4 regions of the Bacillus sp. P4_D3 genome follow, and region 2 is predicted to be linked to each of the others. Evidence: predicted binding sites of a transcription regulator. Region 2 holds the regulator's gene; each other region holds the start of a gene.
What was found. Region 2 encodes Rex, which represses fermentation and respiration genes when NADH is low (regulators of the CRP and FNR family bind a similar motif). Its sites were predicted from a motif close to TTGTGAAATATTTCACAA; they were not measured.
Positions count from the first base shown of each region.

Region 1: the regulator Rex is predicted to act here: its motif matches at 2,513-2,530, upstream of AC1DTM_RS12415 (L-lactate dehydrogenase).
Region 3: the regulator Rex is predicted to act here: its motif matches at 1,742-1,759, upstream of pflB (formate C-acetyltransferase).
Region 4: the regulator Rex is predicted to act here: its motif matches at 1,937-1,954, upstream of AC1DTM_RS02860 (DUF1641 domain-containing protein).

Region 1 is NZ_JBFUIN010000089.1:6,090-10,020, reverse strand. It holds gene AC1DTM_RS12430 (sigma-70 family RNA polymerase sigma factor) at 142-672, shown strand; gene AC1DTM_RS12425 (DUF4179 domain-containing protein) at 665-1,693, shown strand; partial or broken gene AC1DTM_RS12420 (IS4 family transposase) at 1,864-2,131, shown strand; gene AC1DTM_RS12415 (L-lactate dehydrogenase) at 2,646-3,590, shown strand.
Region 2 is NZ_JBFUIN010000054.1:8,512-12,442, forward strand. It holds gene AC1DTM_RS09980 (CPBP family intramembrane glutamic endopeptidase) at 225-974, shown strand; gene AC1DTM_RS09985 (YdiK family protein) at 971-1,162, shown strand; gene AC1DTM_RS09990 (redox-sensing transcriptional repressor Rex) at 1,192-1,821, opposite strand; gene abc-f (ribosomal protection-like ABC-F family protein) at 2,009-3,931, shown strand.
Region 3 is NZ_JBFUIN010000001.1:57,468-61,398, reverse strand. It holds gene pflB (formate C-acetyltransferase) at 1-1,631, opposite strand, end outside; gene AC1DTM_RS00285 (hypothetical protein) at 1,784-2,005, opposite strand; gene AC1DTM_RS00280 (glycosyltransferase family 2 protein) at 1,974-3,518, opposite strand; gene AC1DTM_RS00275 (NAD-dependent epimerase/dehydratase family protein) at 3,511-3,931, opposite strand, start outside.
Region 4 is NZ_JBFUIN010000008.1:712-4,642, reverse strand. It holds gene tyrS (tyrosine--tRNA ligase) at 1-7, shown strand, start outside; gene AC1DTM_RS02865 (NAD(P)/FAD-dependent oxidoreductase) at 204-1,382, opposite strand; gene AC1DTM_RS02860 (DUF1641 domain-containing protein) at 1,427-1,867, opposite strand; gene AC1DTM_RS02855 (winged helix-turn-helix transcriptional regulator) at 2,300-2,647, opposite strand; gene AC1DTM_RS02850 (MFS transporter) at 3,049-3,931, shown strand, end outside.

The sequences.
Region 1 (3,931 bases), on a different contig from region 2:
TCTGGATTTCTGGTGTCTTTTCTTTAATGCTGGATATTAATCATTGCAATAAGTTGTAGGAGATTTATGTATATGCACTTATTTTTGCAACCTTTTTATTCTCTCATTCGACTATATTAGTAAAGGGAGGAAGAAATAAAAATGGACATAGCCTATCTAGTAAAACAAGCAACAAGAGGAAATGATCAAGCATTTGAACAACTTATTACTTTTGTTCGCCCGAAATTATATCGAACAGCCTATTCTTATGTAAGAAATGAACAAGATGCACTGGATATATACCAAGAAACAATTTATGAAGCATATCTTTCACTGAGAAAATTAAAAAAGCCGGAGAAATTTCAAAGTTGGATTACCAAAATTCTTGTTTTTAAATCCATTGATTTTGTAAGAAAATCCTCTAGACAATTTGTTGCGAATGATGAAATATTTGCTAATTTATGTACAGAAGAGAGCATGAATAAATTAGAACAATCATTGGATTTAACCGAGGCATTTAATTTCTTAGATCCTACTTACAAAACTATTATTTTATTAAGGTATTATCACGATTTATCTATTAAGGAAATTGCTGAGGTTCTTAACTCTCCAGAAGGAACGGTAAAATCTCAATTACATCGAGCAAAGCAAGCCTTACGCCCCATTTTAAAGGAGGGATATAGTTATGAATAAAGAAGAATTTAATCACCATATCAATGATATTCCTATACCAGAAGACCGGTTAATTCAAAGAGAAAAAACAGCCATGCTTCAAGCTAAGAAAAATCAATACCGTAGAAAAAAAACAATCAAGTATTCTAGTCTTGTTGCTTGTGGAATATGTGTTTCTCTCTTAGGTTTTGGATTCATTTCTCCTGCTATGGCAAAGACTTTATCGAGTGTTCCAGTTATAGGCCCCATTTATGCACAATTTAATGATATTGCTTCTGATAAAATTGAAAAGGATGAGCTTGCTACATCAATTGAAAGACAAGATAACCATAGTGGTTTAACGATGAATGTGAAAGAAGCTGTTTACGATGGCGGACGTTTAGTGATCACGGTGGAATACAAAGGAGAAAATACTATTTCCAATAGCAATGAAGAGAAAGCTGGATTTAGTTATGTAACCATTAATGGGAAAGAAGTCAGAGCTGCAATTAGTTCTACTTCACAGAAGTCAAAAGGACGAAACACCATTATTGAGCAGCATGAATTCACTCTGGCTAATTACGGTGAATTTGGTGATAAAATTGATGTTTCCGTCCATGGAGAAGATTTATTTGGAAAAGCAGGAACATGGAATGTAGCATTTCCTCTTACAAAAGTTGAAGGTGAGATTCGTAAATTTACTCCTAATATAAAAACATTAACGAAAGATAATCTGTATGCATTAACAGTAGATCAAGTAACTTTTTCTTCACTTTCAACGAGGATTGATTTGACCTTTGATTATCCAAAAGAAATGGAAGCTAATGATAGTTGGCCAGCACTTGATTATACTGTCACTGATGATAAAGGAAAAATCTACGAAGGAGTCAGCTTGCAAGTTGGTAGCACGGGACTATACGGACACCATATTGTTTTAGCTCTTCCACCAATGGATAATCCTCCAAAATCCTTAACAATTAAACCTACGTATCTTAGTGGTCAAAATGATACTTTAAAAAATGGAGGTTCTGAAGATTTAAAAATGACTGTTTTACTACAATAATTGAAGGGCTTTGCTAGGTTTCCATGTCTATTGACTGTTAATAAGTGACGTTGTGTTAACTTGATGTGTATGGAAAAAACATCACTATCAAGCTAAGATAAATTTGTATCCATGTAATCAAAAAAACGCTATTCTTTTTGTAGAATTATACAGAAAGGATGGCGTTTTTGATGAAGTCTATCATTTCAAATGAACTGGACCTTTTCGCACAAGAGCTCCAGTAGTCCTACAAGAGATCGCCAAACAAGTTGGTTTTATACAGCGATCTAGCAAAAGTATCAAGCAAACGAACTCATTGCCCTTTGCGTATGGCTCAGTCAAGAAATTGCTAGCACATCATTTATACAATTGTGCAGTCAGTTAGAAGTTTCTACAGGTGTACTTATGAGCTCAGAAGGACTGAATCAACGCTTTAATCCAGAAGCTGTTATTATTATAGGATTTCGTCGGTAAGTCGATATATTGTAAAAATCGCTGATATAATTTGAGTTACGGTCGATATATTTAAATAATCGCTGATATATTTGGAGTTATGGTCGATATATTGTAAAAATCGCTGATATAATTTGAGTTACGGTCGATATATTTAAATAATCGCTGATATATTTGGAGTTATGGTCGATATATTCAGAAAATCGCCGATATATTTGGAGTTATGGTCGATATATTCAGAAAATCGCCGATATAATTTCACTTACCGATAAAAACCAAAGTCCAACCCTTTCACAATCTAAATAAAACGCCTCCATTGAGATGGATTTCACCCGCACTCTAATAACTTTACACTCTATGTGAAAAAGTTCACAAATAGGTCATAATTTGTGAAGTAATTCACAATAATCCGTGCTACAATATGTATGTAAAGAAGTTAAACAACATTAAATTAGTATTTTAATTACTTACTTAAACAATAATAAAAAATAGATGTAAACAATTGAAAGGGGAAATTAACATGAAAAAAGGTATCAATCGCGTAGTATTAGTAGGAACAGGAGCTGTAGGTTGTAGTTATGCTTACTCAATGATCAACCAAGGTGTAGCTGAAGAATTCGTACTAGTAGATGTTAATGAAGCAAAAGCAGAAGGGGAAGCAATGGACTTAAGCCATGCGGTACCATTCTCTCCAGCACCAACAAAAGTTTGGAGCGGTAGCTATGCAGATTGTAAAGATGCAGATTTAGTTGTTATCACTGCTGGATTACCACAAAAGCCAGGCGAAACTCGTTTAGACTTAGTTGAGAAAAATACAAAGATCTTTAAACAAATCGTTCGCGGTATTATGGATAGCGGATTCGATGGAATCTTCTTAATCGCAACAAACCCAGTTGATATTTTAACTTACGTAACTTGGAAAGAATCTGGTCTTCCAAAAGAGCGCGTAATTGGTTCTGGTACAACTTTAGACTCTGCTCGTTTCCGTTACATGTTAGGTGACTACTTAGATGTAGATCCACGTAACGTTCATGCTTACATCGTTGGTGAGCACGGTGACACTGAACTTCCAGTATGGAGCCACGCTACTGTAGGTGTACAAAAACTAGAAACAATCTTAGCGAACAACGAACAGTATAACCAAGAAGATTTAGATAAAATCTTTGAAAATGTACGCGATGCAGCTTACCACATTATCGAGCGTAAAGGCGCAACTTACTACGGAATCGGTATGTCACTACTTCGTGTAACTAAAGCGATCTTAAGCAACGAGAACAGTGTATTAACTGTATCTGCATACCTTGAAGGTCAATATGGTGAGAAAGATGCTTACGTAGGTGTTCCAGCTGTTATTAACCGCGAAGGTGTACGTGAAATCGTAGAACTTGAATTAAACGAAGAAGAAAAAGCGAAATTCGCTCATTCTGTAAAAGTATTAAAAGAAACAATGGCACCAGTACTATAATAATTGCTAAATAATTCAGAGGCGGGAAACTGCTTCCTACCTCTGAATTAATATAAATTAATATAAATTAATATAAATTCCTTTTCCGGTTTCCCTTGTATATCCCCAATATACCCCTTTTGCTGGATAAGGGTCGTTTATAGAAAAAGCACTCTATTTTTGAATAGAGTGCTTTTGTGCGTTATCCCACTATTTGCGAGCAGAACTTCACTTTATTCTTTAGGAGTTAACCTTGTGGCAATTTTTCCTAAACGCCATTCATCTCCCGCATACTCATTAGACCATGTCCTACCTATTCCTTGAGGTGGGAGTTTTCCGTCGGGAAATGATAAATTTTGTGA
Region 2 (3,931 bases):
TTACTATATGAATCGTTGTTCCCACTTCTTGTATGTTACAATATGAAAGACACCCTAAGTTGTTTTCGCTAAACGTACAACTTTTTCCTGTCTCCTATTTTATTTTCAAATACTTATTTACAAAAAAAATATAATTCAGATGAAAGTTTATATCGTAGGTAGCATATTTACATGTTATCCTACCTTATCTCATACACTAGCGTTAGAAAGGATGGTTAAACCATTTGAAAAAACAATATTGGTGGATTATCGTTACATACATTTTAATGCAGTTATCAGGCATTGCCGGGTTACCGCTTCTCCTGAAAACTGGACTATACGATAATAGGGGATTTACTAGAGAGGAAAAACTTCAGCTCATAACTGGTCATTGGGCTATCATTAGCTTTTTCATTGCATTATGCGTTGTACTTTGGTTACTCAGAACAGACATTCGTGACAGGCATTTAGATAAAATGCGCTCTACTGTTCCAGCTACAATTGGGTGGATTTTTATTGGTTTCTTCTTAGCGCTGTTCTCACAAAGCATTGCCGGTATGATCGAAATGCGTTTATTAGGGATTACACCGGGATCTGAAAATACAGCAAGACTTATGGACATCGCAAGAACGACACCTTGGTTCCTTATTGTCATATCTATAATAGGACCTATTTTGGAAGAAATCGTATTTAGAAAAATTTTATTCGGTACACTTTATAAGAAGTTTAACTTCTTTATTGCCGCTATCATTAGTTCACTTGTATTCGCGGCGATTCATTTTGATTTTACTCACTTATTGGTATACACTTCTATGGGGCTCGTATTCGCCTTTTTATACGTAAAAACGAAACGAATTATAGTTCCTATTGCAGCTCATGTTGCAATGAATACATTAGTTGCAGTTGCTCAAGTTGTAGTAAGTAATGAGCAAATTCAAGAAATGATTAAAGAAGCTGAAAAAATGCAAGGCTTTATCGGAGGATTTTTAGTATGAGAAACTCACCATTGTTCATGGCTGTATTGTACTTTCTTCTTGGATGTATCTTTACACGCTTCGCCATTACGAACGTAACAGATACAATCTGGAATATGTGGACAATACTATTTGCAGTTATGGCAACAATTGATTTTAATTTGGCACTTCGCCTTATCTTAGTTAAATTCACAAAGAAAAAACAATAATAAAACGCAGAGGTCATCTCCTCTGCGTTTTATTGTGGATAATTCTTCAAAAAGTAAACAAGCGTTTGTAACTCTACAGCTAAATCAATGTGATGAATTCTTATATTCTCTGACACATTTAAGCGTGCTGGTGTGAAATTTAAAATACCATGCACGTTCGTTTCTGCCAATCTATCTGCCACAGATTGCGCTACTGTAGCGGGTACCGTTAATATTGCCACTTGTATATCAGTTGATAAACGTTCTTCTAATTCATCCAAATGATATACAGGAATTCCTCCGATTTCTGTTCCAACTTTCTCTTCACTAACATCAAACGCCATTTCAATTTTTGTATTATTGTTTTTCGTGAAATTATAATGTAAGAAAGCGGTCCCTAAATTACCTACTCCAATAAGTGCCACACGTGTTATATCATCTTGGTCGAGTGTTTCACGGAAAAATGATAATAAATAATTTACGTTATATCCATATCCTTTTTTCCCTAACGCTCCAAAATATGAAAAATCTCTTCGAATAGTTGCGGAATCAACCTTTACCGCTTCACTCAATTCGGCTGATGAAACACGTTGCTTACCAGAAAGAGATAAGTTTTGGATAAATCGATAGTATAGAGGCAATCGTTTGGCAGTGGCCTGTGGAATTTTTTGCTGATCCATATAACCTCTCCTCTCTTCCTATCTTTATTCTTATACTTGAATCAAATACAGAAGTTTAGTACTCATGAATTTCCTTGTATAATAAAGAGAAGAAGTATTCTCTCTTTATTTTAAACTATACACTATTTTTAGTATGATTGAGAAATATAAACATGGCAAAGTTAAGAAATTATTTGAGGTGAAAACATTGATATTATTACAAGTGAATGGGCTTTCGAAATTATACGGTGCAGAAACGATTCTTGCAAACATAAAATTGGAAGTACAAACAAAAGATCGTATCGCATTAGTCGGACGAAATGGAGCCGGAAAATCTACATTATTAAAAATAATAGCTGGCGAGTTATCTCATGATGGTGGTGAAATTATAAAACCAAAAGATGTCTCAATGGGGTATTTAGCTCAAAATACCGGATTAGAAACGTCTTTAACAATTTGGGATGAAATGTTAACCGTCTTTACACATCTACAGCAGATGGAGACAAAACTTCGAAAGCTAGAGCAAGAGATGGGAAAAGAAGAAAACTTTTCAAATGCGGCTATATATGAGAAATTATTAGCTGATTATGACCAATTACAATTAGATTATAAAGATCAAGGCGGCTATCAGTACGAAGCGGATATACGCTCGATTCTAAGCGGTCTTGGCTTCCCAGTTGAAACGCATCAGACGACAATTTCCACATTAAGTGGTGGACAAAAGACTCGATTAGCTCTTGGGAAATTATTATTAACTAGACCAGACTTACTTATTTTAGACGAACCTACAAACCATTTGGACATTGAGACACTAACATGGCTTGAACAATATTTACAAGGCTATCCCGGCGCGATTTTAATCGTTTCCCATGACCGTTATTTCTTAGATAAACTCGTTACACAAGTATACGAAATTTCTAATAAGGAAAGCCGACGATTTGTTGGTAACTACAGTAAATATTTAGACTCAAAATCAGCTCTATACGAGCAAGAGATGAAGCGTTATGAAAAACAACAAGATGAAATTTCTAAACTGGAAGACTTTGTGCAAAAAAATATAGCTCGTGCATCTACGACAAAACGTGCTCAAAGTCGCCGTAAACAATTAGACAGAATGGAAGTATTAGCTAGACCATTAGGCGATTCTAAATCAGCTTCCTTCCACTTCGATATTGAAAAACAAAGTGGAAATGATGTTTTACAAGTTAAAGATGCAACTATTGGCTATTATCAGGAACCGATTATTGAACATGTAAATATGCGCTTAACTCGCGGTGACAGTGTTGCCTTAGTTGGGCCAAACGGAATTGGAAAATCTACATTATTAAAATCCATTGTGAATAAGTTACAGCTATTACATGGAAACGTTGCTTTCGGGTCAAATGTATCTGTTGGTTATTATGATCAAGAACAAGCCAACTTAACATCTTCGAAGCGAGTTTTAAATGAACTATGGGATGAATATCCCCTGCAACCTGAAAAAGAAATTCGCACTATACTAGGCAACTTTTTATTCACAGGGGATGATGTACTCAAACCAGTATCTTCTCTTAGTGGTGGACAAAAGGCTCGACTAGCTCTTGCAAAACTTATGATGCAAAAATCCAATTTATTAATTCTCGATGAACCAACAAACCATCTTGATTTAAATAGTAAAGAGATTTTGGAGAATGCTTTAATTGATTACCCAGGTACTCTTCTATTCGTCTCTCATGACCGCTACTTTATTAATCGCGTAACGACAACCGTTGTTGAGTTATCAACAGAAGGTGCACAAGAATATTTAGGTGATTACGATTATTACGTTGAAAAGAAAAATGAAATGATTGAACGTGCGGAACTAGAGCAAGAAGATGAAGTACCTGTTCAAAAAGTGGTGGCACAAGAAAAATTAAATTATCTCGAAGAAAAAGAACGTAAACAGTTAGAGCGTCAACGTACTCGAAAAATTGAAGAACTGGAACAAAATATCGTAGGCTTAGAAGAAGAAATTGCTACGTTAGAAGATCAGCTTTGCTTACCAGAAATATATGCAGATTATGAAAAGGCTAGTGAAATTACAACTAAAAAACAAAAACTGCAAGAACAGCTTGAAGCTTGTATGGCAGAATGGGAAGAACTGCATATATAA
Region 3 (3,931 bases), on a different contig from region 2:
TCACGAATTGGTTTTACTTTTGCGTATTTAATTGCACTTAAAGAGTCTGCTACTACAGATAATCCAGCGATACCTGTTGCCATTGTACGAAGAACATTTGTATCATGAAGTGCCATTTCAATACGTTCATAGCTATATTTATCGTGCATATAGTGAATTACATTTAATGTATTTAAGTATAGACCAGCTAACCATTCCATTGTCATATCGAATTTACGCATAACTTCTTCATAATCTAATACTTCAGAAGTAATTGGTGCGTATTCAGGACCAACTTGTGCTTTTGACTTTTCATCTTTACCACCGTTAACCGCATATAGTAATGCTTTCGCTAAGTTTGCACGTGCTCCGAAGAACTGCATTTGTTTACCAATTCTCATTGCTGATACACAACAAGCAATACCGTAGTCATCACCGTAGTCAGAACGCATAATGTCATCATTTTCATATTGAATTGCTGATGTTTTAATAGACATTTTTGCACAGTAGTTTTTAAAGTTTTGCGGTAATTGTTTAGACCAAAGAACTGTTAAGTTTGGTTCTGGTGCTGGTCCTAAATTATCTAATGTATGCAAGAAACGGAATGAGTTTTTTGTTACTAACGGACGGCCGTCTAACGCCATACCACCGATAGATTCAGTTACCCAAGTTGGATCTCCAGAGAATAGTTCATTGTAATCAGGCGTTCTTGCAAATTTCACAAGACGTAATTTCATAATGAAATGATCAACAATTTCTTGTGCTTTTTCTTCTGTTAAAGTACCATTTGCTAAATCTCTTTCAATGTAAACATCTAAGAATGTAGAGGTACGTCCAAGGCTCATTGCTGCCCCGTTTTGCTCTTTAATTGCTGCAAGATAAGCAAAGTATAACCATTGGAAGGCCTCTTGTGCATTTGTAGCTGGCTTAGAAATATCGAATCCATGAGAAGCAGCCATCTGTTTTAACTCTTGAAGTGCACGCATTTGCTCAGATAATTCTTCGCGTAAACGCATTGTATCTTCGCTCATTACACCGCCAGTTAAATTATAATCAGCTTTTTTCGCTTCAATTAAATGATCTATACCATATAGCGCTACGCGGCGATAGTCACCGATAATACGTCCACGTCCATATGCATCTGGAAGACCAGTAATAACACCTGATTTACGAGCCGCTTTCATTTCTGGTGTGTATGCATCAAATACACCTTGATTATGAGTTTTACGCCAGTCTCTGAAAATCTTGCTAAGTTCTTTATCCATTTCATATCCATACGCTTCACAAGCTTGTTCCGCCATACGAATACCACCATATGGTTGTAAAGAACGTTTAAATGGTTTATCAGTTTGGAAACCGACCACTTTTTCAATATCTTTATTTAAATATCCTGGTTCATGTGATGTAATAGAAGAAACAATTTTTGTATCCATATCAAGAACGCCACCGTTTTCACGTTCCTTTGTTGTTAAATCCATTACTTGATCCCAAAGTTTTTTCGTTGCTTCAGTTGCTTCCGCTAAGAAAGAGTCTTCTCCCTCGTAAACGTTTACATTATTTAAAATGAAATCGCGAACATCAATCTCTGCTTTCCATTTTTCACCTTTAAAGTTTTCCCACGCGTTTTTTACATTTTCTAATACTTGAGTCATCCTAATCTCCTCCATTTTTGATTAGTACAGGACTGCGTTTTTTTATATAACAGCTTACACACTTAGAATACTACTTTTTTTCGGAGGTGGACGAAATAGTTGTGACATGTTTGTGAAATATTGAGCAAACTACTATACCCGTAGTGTTAACTTCATGTAAAAGTCTTTATAACTAAACCTTTCTTTAATTGTATTTTTTTGGTACCCTTATATACGAGTCCTATTTTGTAATATAAGAACGATACCCATTGTAGAGCTGTAATACTCTTATCTCCTAATCTGTTATAGTTTTTATAACAGAGCAAAAAAGTGTACATACGTTGTACACTTTTTTTGTTACCACTATAAAACATCTCTTTTTCTATTTCCATCATAAAATCCACCACGACTGTTTGTTAATGCAATTAATTGCTCTAATCCTTCTATATGATCACCAATAATTCGAAGGACAGCTGGAGGATGACCTATTTTTGCGAAATGTTCACTGGGACGAACACGGTTCATCTTATCAACATCGATACGACTTACACAAGCGATTTCAAAACCTGAAAGTACAGCTTTCACTTGTGCTACACAAGGTGACAATAATGATTTATACCCTATTTCCTTCAAACAAGTACGACTAAACGCATTAGGAACCGCAATAAGAGAGCCTACTCCTAAATCTTTTCTATCATAAGCTAAATTTAATGCATATTTAAATGCTGTTACAAGATGAAGTGGTACTCTCAAATCTAAATAATGATTTAAATCATTTAATGCGACATCCGTTCCATCTGCAATAGCTTTTGCAAAGGGATATAGCTCACTAGCTGGGATAACAAAATCACCGTCTATAAATAAAACAATTTCTCCTTTTGCAAAATAAGTTCCAAGTGAACGCCCCACATCGTTTCCAAGTGCTTCTTTATACACAATTGTTGTTGCTCCCTTGTCTTTTGCAATTGTTGCCGTTTTATCGGACGAACCATTTACAACAACAATGATTTCCAATGGTTCAATTTTGCGAAGCTCTTCTATAATCTTTCCAATCGTCATCTCTTCATTTTGCACAGGAATAATAACCGATAATTGCTGTCCTTTATACAAATTAGATGTAATGCCCCATCCTTGATAAAAGTCTTCAAAATTTAGAGTATGGTAGACACTATCTCTTTTCCTATTTCCATCGCAATATCCCCCGCGCGTATCACTGCCTAATATCCTCTCTGCTACAGCTTCTATATGATCGCCTATCATTCGTTTTTCGGAATGAGCAAGATTCGTGCCGTATGCAGCATGCTCGAGTGGGCGAAATTTATTCGGAGTAATAACATCAATCGCACAATGACGGCTAATTCTCCATTTACTTTGTGCTAGGCGTAGATGAGCCACAATAGGATTAACAAAACATTCGTATCCAATATTTTGCACAACTTCCTTCGTCAGCGCATGAGGTACAGATAGTAAAGAATCAATTTTTAATTCTTCACGCTCTAACATTGCATTTAATATTTGGCGCCATACTGTAATAGAATGTGGTTTTTGTTTCTTTAAAAATAATGCGTCTAAATTATTTAAAACTACATCAGCCTGATCATATAAAATTGGATTAAGAAATACTTGCAATTGTGAAGTTCGAATAGCAAAATCACCATCTACAAACAGTAATACATCACCTATCGCATGTTTTGCACCAACTGCGCGTCCAACATCGTTACCAAGTGACTCTTTATGCTGGATTACTGTACATCCTAAGCTCTCAGCAATCGCTTCTGTACCATCATTACAACCATTTGCTACTACAATAATCTCTACTGGGTTTAGTGCTTTTACCGATTGAACCACGTCTGAAATCGTATCCACTTCATTACATACGGGAATAATAACTGATAACGACTTAGCCATTGTTTTCTTCACGAAACCACTTAATAGTTTCTTTCAATCCTTGTTCCCACGTTACTTTCGCTTGAAACTGAACAAGTTCTCTTAATTTCGTTACATCTGGTTTTCGATTTGGAATTTCTTCAAATCCATGTGGATATACTTCCTCAAATGGAACGTGCACAATTTTGGAAACAGACTTCGTTAATTTTTTTATATCTTCCGCTACTTCCCTTATATTTTTTTCATTCTCAGAACCTATATTAATAATTTCACCATTTACCTTCTCATCCATTGCAAGAATTGTTGCCTCGACCGCATCACTTACATACGTAAAGCAACGTGTCTGCTTCCCATCTCCATATACGAGAATATGGTCACCTTGCAAAGCCGCACGAATAAATCGTGGAATTACTCCTGCGTATGGACCATCTTTC
Region 4 (3,931 bases), on a different contig from region 2:
AGAATAGTTCTTGTGAAAGAGTGGAAGTAGGGAAGATATCTACTTCCGCTCTTTTCATATACACAATTTCGACATAAAAAAGTCAGTATATTTTGATAATTAAAGAGGGTTATATTATTCTTTTGCCGAATAAATAAGTTAGAGAAAATTACGGATAAAAATAGCCCGAACCATGCAGGGCATGATTCGGGCTTATATTCAGATTAGTAAGCTAAGCTGAATAGACCTTTAATGTGTGATAAGTAACGAACGTTACTTGCTTCTTTCATTAATGATGCTGGTAAACCTTTAAGTGGAGTATTGGTTGCTCCGATTGTAGCAACAGCATCTTTACGTCCTAGACTAGCAAGTGTTCCAGAGTTGATAGGTGCGAACTCTTCGAATGCTTTGCCTTCTAGTGCTGCGTATAAGTTGTATCCAATTAACTCACCCATTTGCCAAGCGATTTGTGCAGTTGGTGGGTATGGACGACCGTCTGCAGCGAAGACAACAGCGCTATCTCCAGCAACGAATACGTCTTTGTGAGAAGTAGATTGTAGGTGCGCATCAACTGTTGCACGACCGCGGTTTACTTCAAGACCTGATTCACCAATTAATGGGTTACCTTGTACGCCGCCTGTCCAAACGAATGTGTTAGCAACGATTTTTTGACCGTCTTTTAAGTCGATTTCATTACCAGCAACGTTTGTTACAGGAAGACCTGTTAAGAATGTAACACCGCGTGCTTCTAAGCTAGCAGTTGCACGTTCGATTAAGTGGTCTGGTAATACTGGAAGGATTTTCGGACCTGCTTCAACAAGAAGAAGTTTAACTTCTTTTGGATTTACGCCGTGGCTTTTTGCAAGTTTAGGCATAATGTCAGCAAGCTCACCAACTAGCTCAACGCCAGTTAATCCGCCACCACCGATTACGATTGTAGCATCAGCTTCGTTTTTCGTTTTCGCGTATTCACGAATACGGTCTTCAACGTGTTTGTAGATTTTGTTTGCATCAGCAGCAGATTTTAATACCATGCTGTTTTCTTCTAGTCCTGGAATACCGAAGTAAGCAGTTTTACTTCCTAAAGCAACTACAAGTGCATCGTAAGATAGCGTAGTGCCACCAGCTAGTTTGATTTCTTTGCTATCAACTGAGAATGACTCAACTGTTGCAATTTTAAGATCGATGTCTTTACCTTTGAAAAGCTTTGTAAGTGGCATTGCAATTGCTTGCTCAGCAACGTTACCAGCTGCAAGGCGGTGTAGTTCAGTGATGATTTGGTGTGTTGGATATTGGTTGATCACTGTAACTTGTGCTTCTGATTTGCTGTAGTATTTACGTACGTTTAAAGCGGCAAGAAGACCGCCATAACCAGCGCCTAAGATGACAATTTGTTTTGACATAGTATGTTATCCCCCGTCTTTACTAATTGTTGTTATAAGTTAAATTATTTATTATTACGTTCTGCACTAACTTGAAGGTATGCGTTCACAAAGCGGAACATTTTTTGTGCTTGTGGGTCTTTTAGTAATTTTAATAGACCGAACAGGCCGATAACTTCGTTGCTTTCGTCAGCACGATCTTTCGCTTCGATAGCAGTTGCAGCCATGCTTTTCACTGTATCTTTTACAGGTTCTACAAGTTCTTGGATTGCACTAACAGTGTCGTTTTTTAATACTTCATCAGTAGCAACAGTTTGAGCGAAGTCATAAGACTTAGTTAAAATGTTAACAAGCTCAGTTAATTTTGGAAGCTGTTCTACTAGTGTTGTTAATGATTCTTGTACCTCAGGTTTTAACAACTGATCAAGTACATCAAGTTGTCCTTGGCTAGCAGAAATTTGTACAGTTTCTTGTTCTGGCTTTGTTTGAGTCATAGTTTCTGGCATCTCCAATTCTCCTTTACGATAGCAATACTCTTATTTTTGATAGGCAAGATAGTAAACGGTTATGAAACTTTATACAAAGTTTCACAAAACACAATAAAATGCCTTTAAATTTATGACAGCAAGTAGGCTGAAAACATAAATTTAAAACCATAACGTCTTACCTATTATTTATGAACTGTCCGATACATGGCTTGTCCGCATAATGGAAAGTTCCCTTATCGGAAAGTGTATATAATATATATCCTATATTATATACTATATACACGTATGTTAACATAAAAATGATTCCTAATTATTTGATATTGAGCCCATAACCTAGTAATGACAAGGTATGAAAGCGCATAAATTATTTTACTTCGATAAGAAGTATACCTATATAATAATAAAAAAAGGGAAAAACAAACAAATTTACGTTCGTTTTTTCCTTTTTTCTTATTGTTCACTCTCTGCGATTAGCATCGATGTGTTACCGCTTTTTTCAAGATGACATTCGCCCCAAGTACAAAGAGAATCAAGAATCGATTCTAAAGACCACCCGTAATCAGTAAGGGAATATTCTACTTTTGGTGGTACTTGATTGTACACCTTTCTTTGAATAACTCCATCTTCTTCTAATTCACGTAGTTGCTGTGTTAACATCTTTTGTGTAATACCAGGCATTAAACGTTTTAGTTCACTCGTTCTCCTTGTACCTTTCGTTAAGTGGCAAAGAATAACGACTTTCCATTTTCCGCCGATAACCTCTAAAGTTGCCTCCACAGGAATATTATATTTTTTCATATGAAAATCTCCTTTGATGAATGTAGATTTCAGTTCTTCAACAAAAGAAGCTAAATAAAGTGAAACTTAAATGTTACTTTTTAGTGCCTATAGCACTTTAAAGTACGTACTTTTTATTATGTTGAATATGTTTCATAATAGCATACGTAAGAGGGAAATGAGTAGTACGGTACTAAAAAGTGCCTATGTTACTTTTTGGTACCTATCGTACTTTAAAGTGCGTTCTTCAAAAAAAGAGTGAAGCCATTCATAATAGCCTTTATGAGCAGTAAAGTTATTTTTGTAGAAGATAAAAAGGCCTTTTTATCACACTATTATGATTGGATTTCTCGTATTAAGGAGGAGTTCAATTGAATTCATATACAGTATCATCTTCGGCTGTTCAGACGAATCGAAGAAGTATGTTTGCTTTATTAGCGCTAGCAATTAGTGCGTTTGGAATTGGTACAACCGAGTTTATTAGCGTCGGTTTATTACCATCTATTTCGGAGGATTTACATGTTTCTGTTACAACAGCGGGCTTAACCGTTTCTTTATACGCGTTAGGGGTAGCATTTGGCGCTCCAGTTTTAACGTCGTTAACAGCTAGTATGTCGCGAAAGACGTTATTAATGTGGATTATGATTGTTTTCATTATTGGTAATGGAATTGCGGCGGTAGCAACGAGTTTTACTGTTTTACTTATCGCGAGGGTCGTTTCTGCATTTGCACATGGTGTTTTTATGTCGATTGGTTCGACAATTGCAGCTGCACTCGTCCCAGAAAATAAACGTGCTAGCGCAATTGCTTTTATGTTTACTGGTTTAACCGTTGCGACTATTACAGGTGTCCCAATTGGAACATTTATTGGTCAACAATTTGGCTGGAGAGCGTCATTTATGGTGATTGTGGTCATTGGAATCGTTGCCTTAGTCGCAAACAGCATGCTAATTCCGTCTAACTTAAAAAGAGGTACGTCTGTATCATTTCGCGATCAATTCAAACTCATCACGAATGGGAGATTATTACTTGTTTTCATCATTACTGCATTAGGGTATGGTGGAACGTTTGTAACGTTTACGTATTTATCACCGCTATTACAAGAAGTAACAGGATTTAAATCGAGTACCGTTACAATCATTTTGTTAGTGTACGGAGTTGCAATTGCGATTGGAAATATGATTGGCGGGAAGTTATCGAATCATAATCCAATTCGTGCATTATTTTATATGTTCTTTATTCAAGCAATTGTATTATTCGTACTAACATTTACGGCGCCATTTCAAGTAGCGGGGCTTATCACAA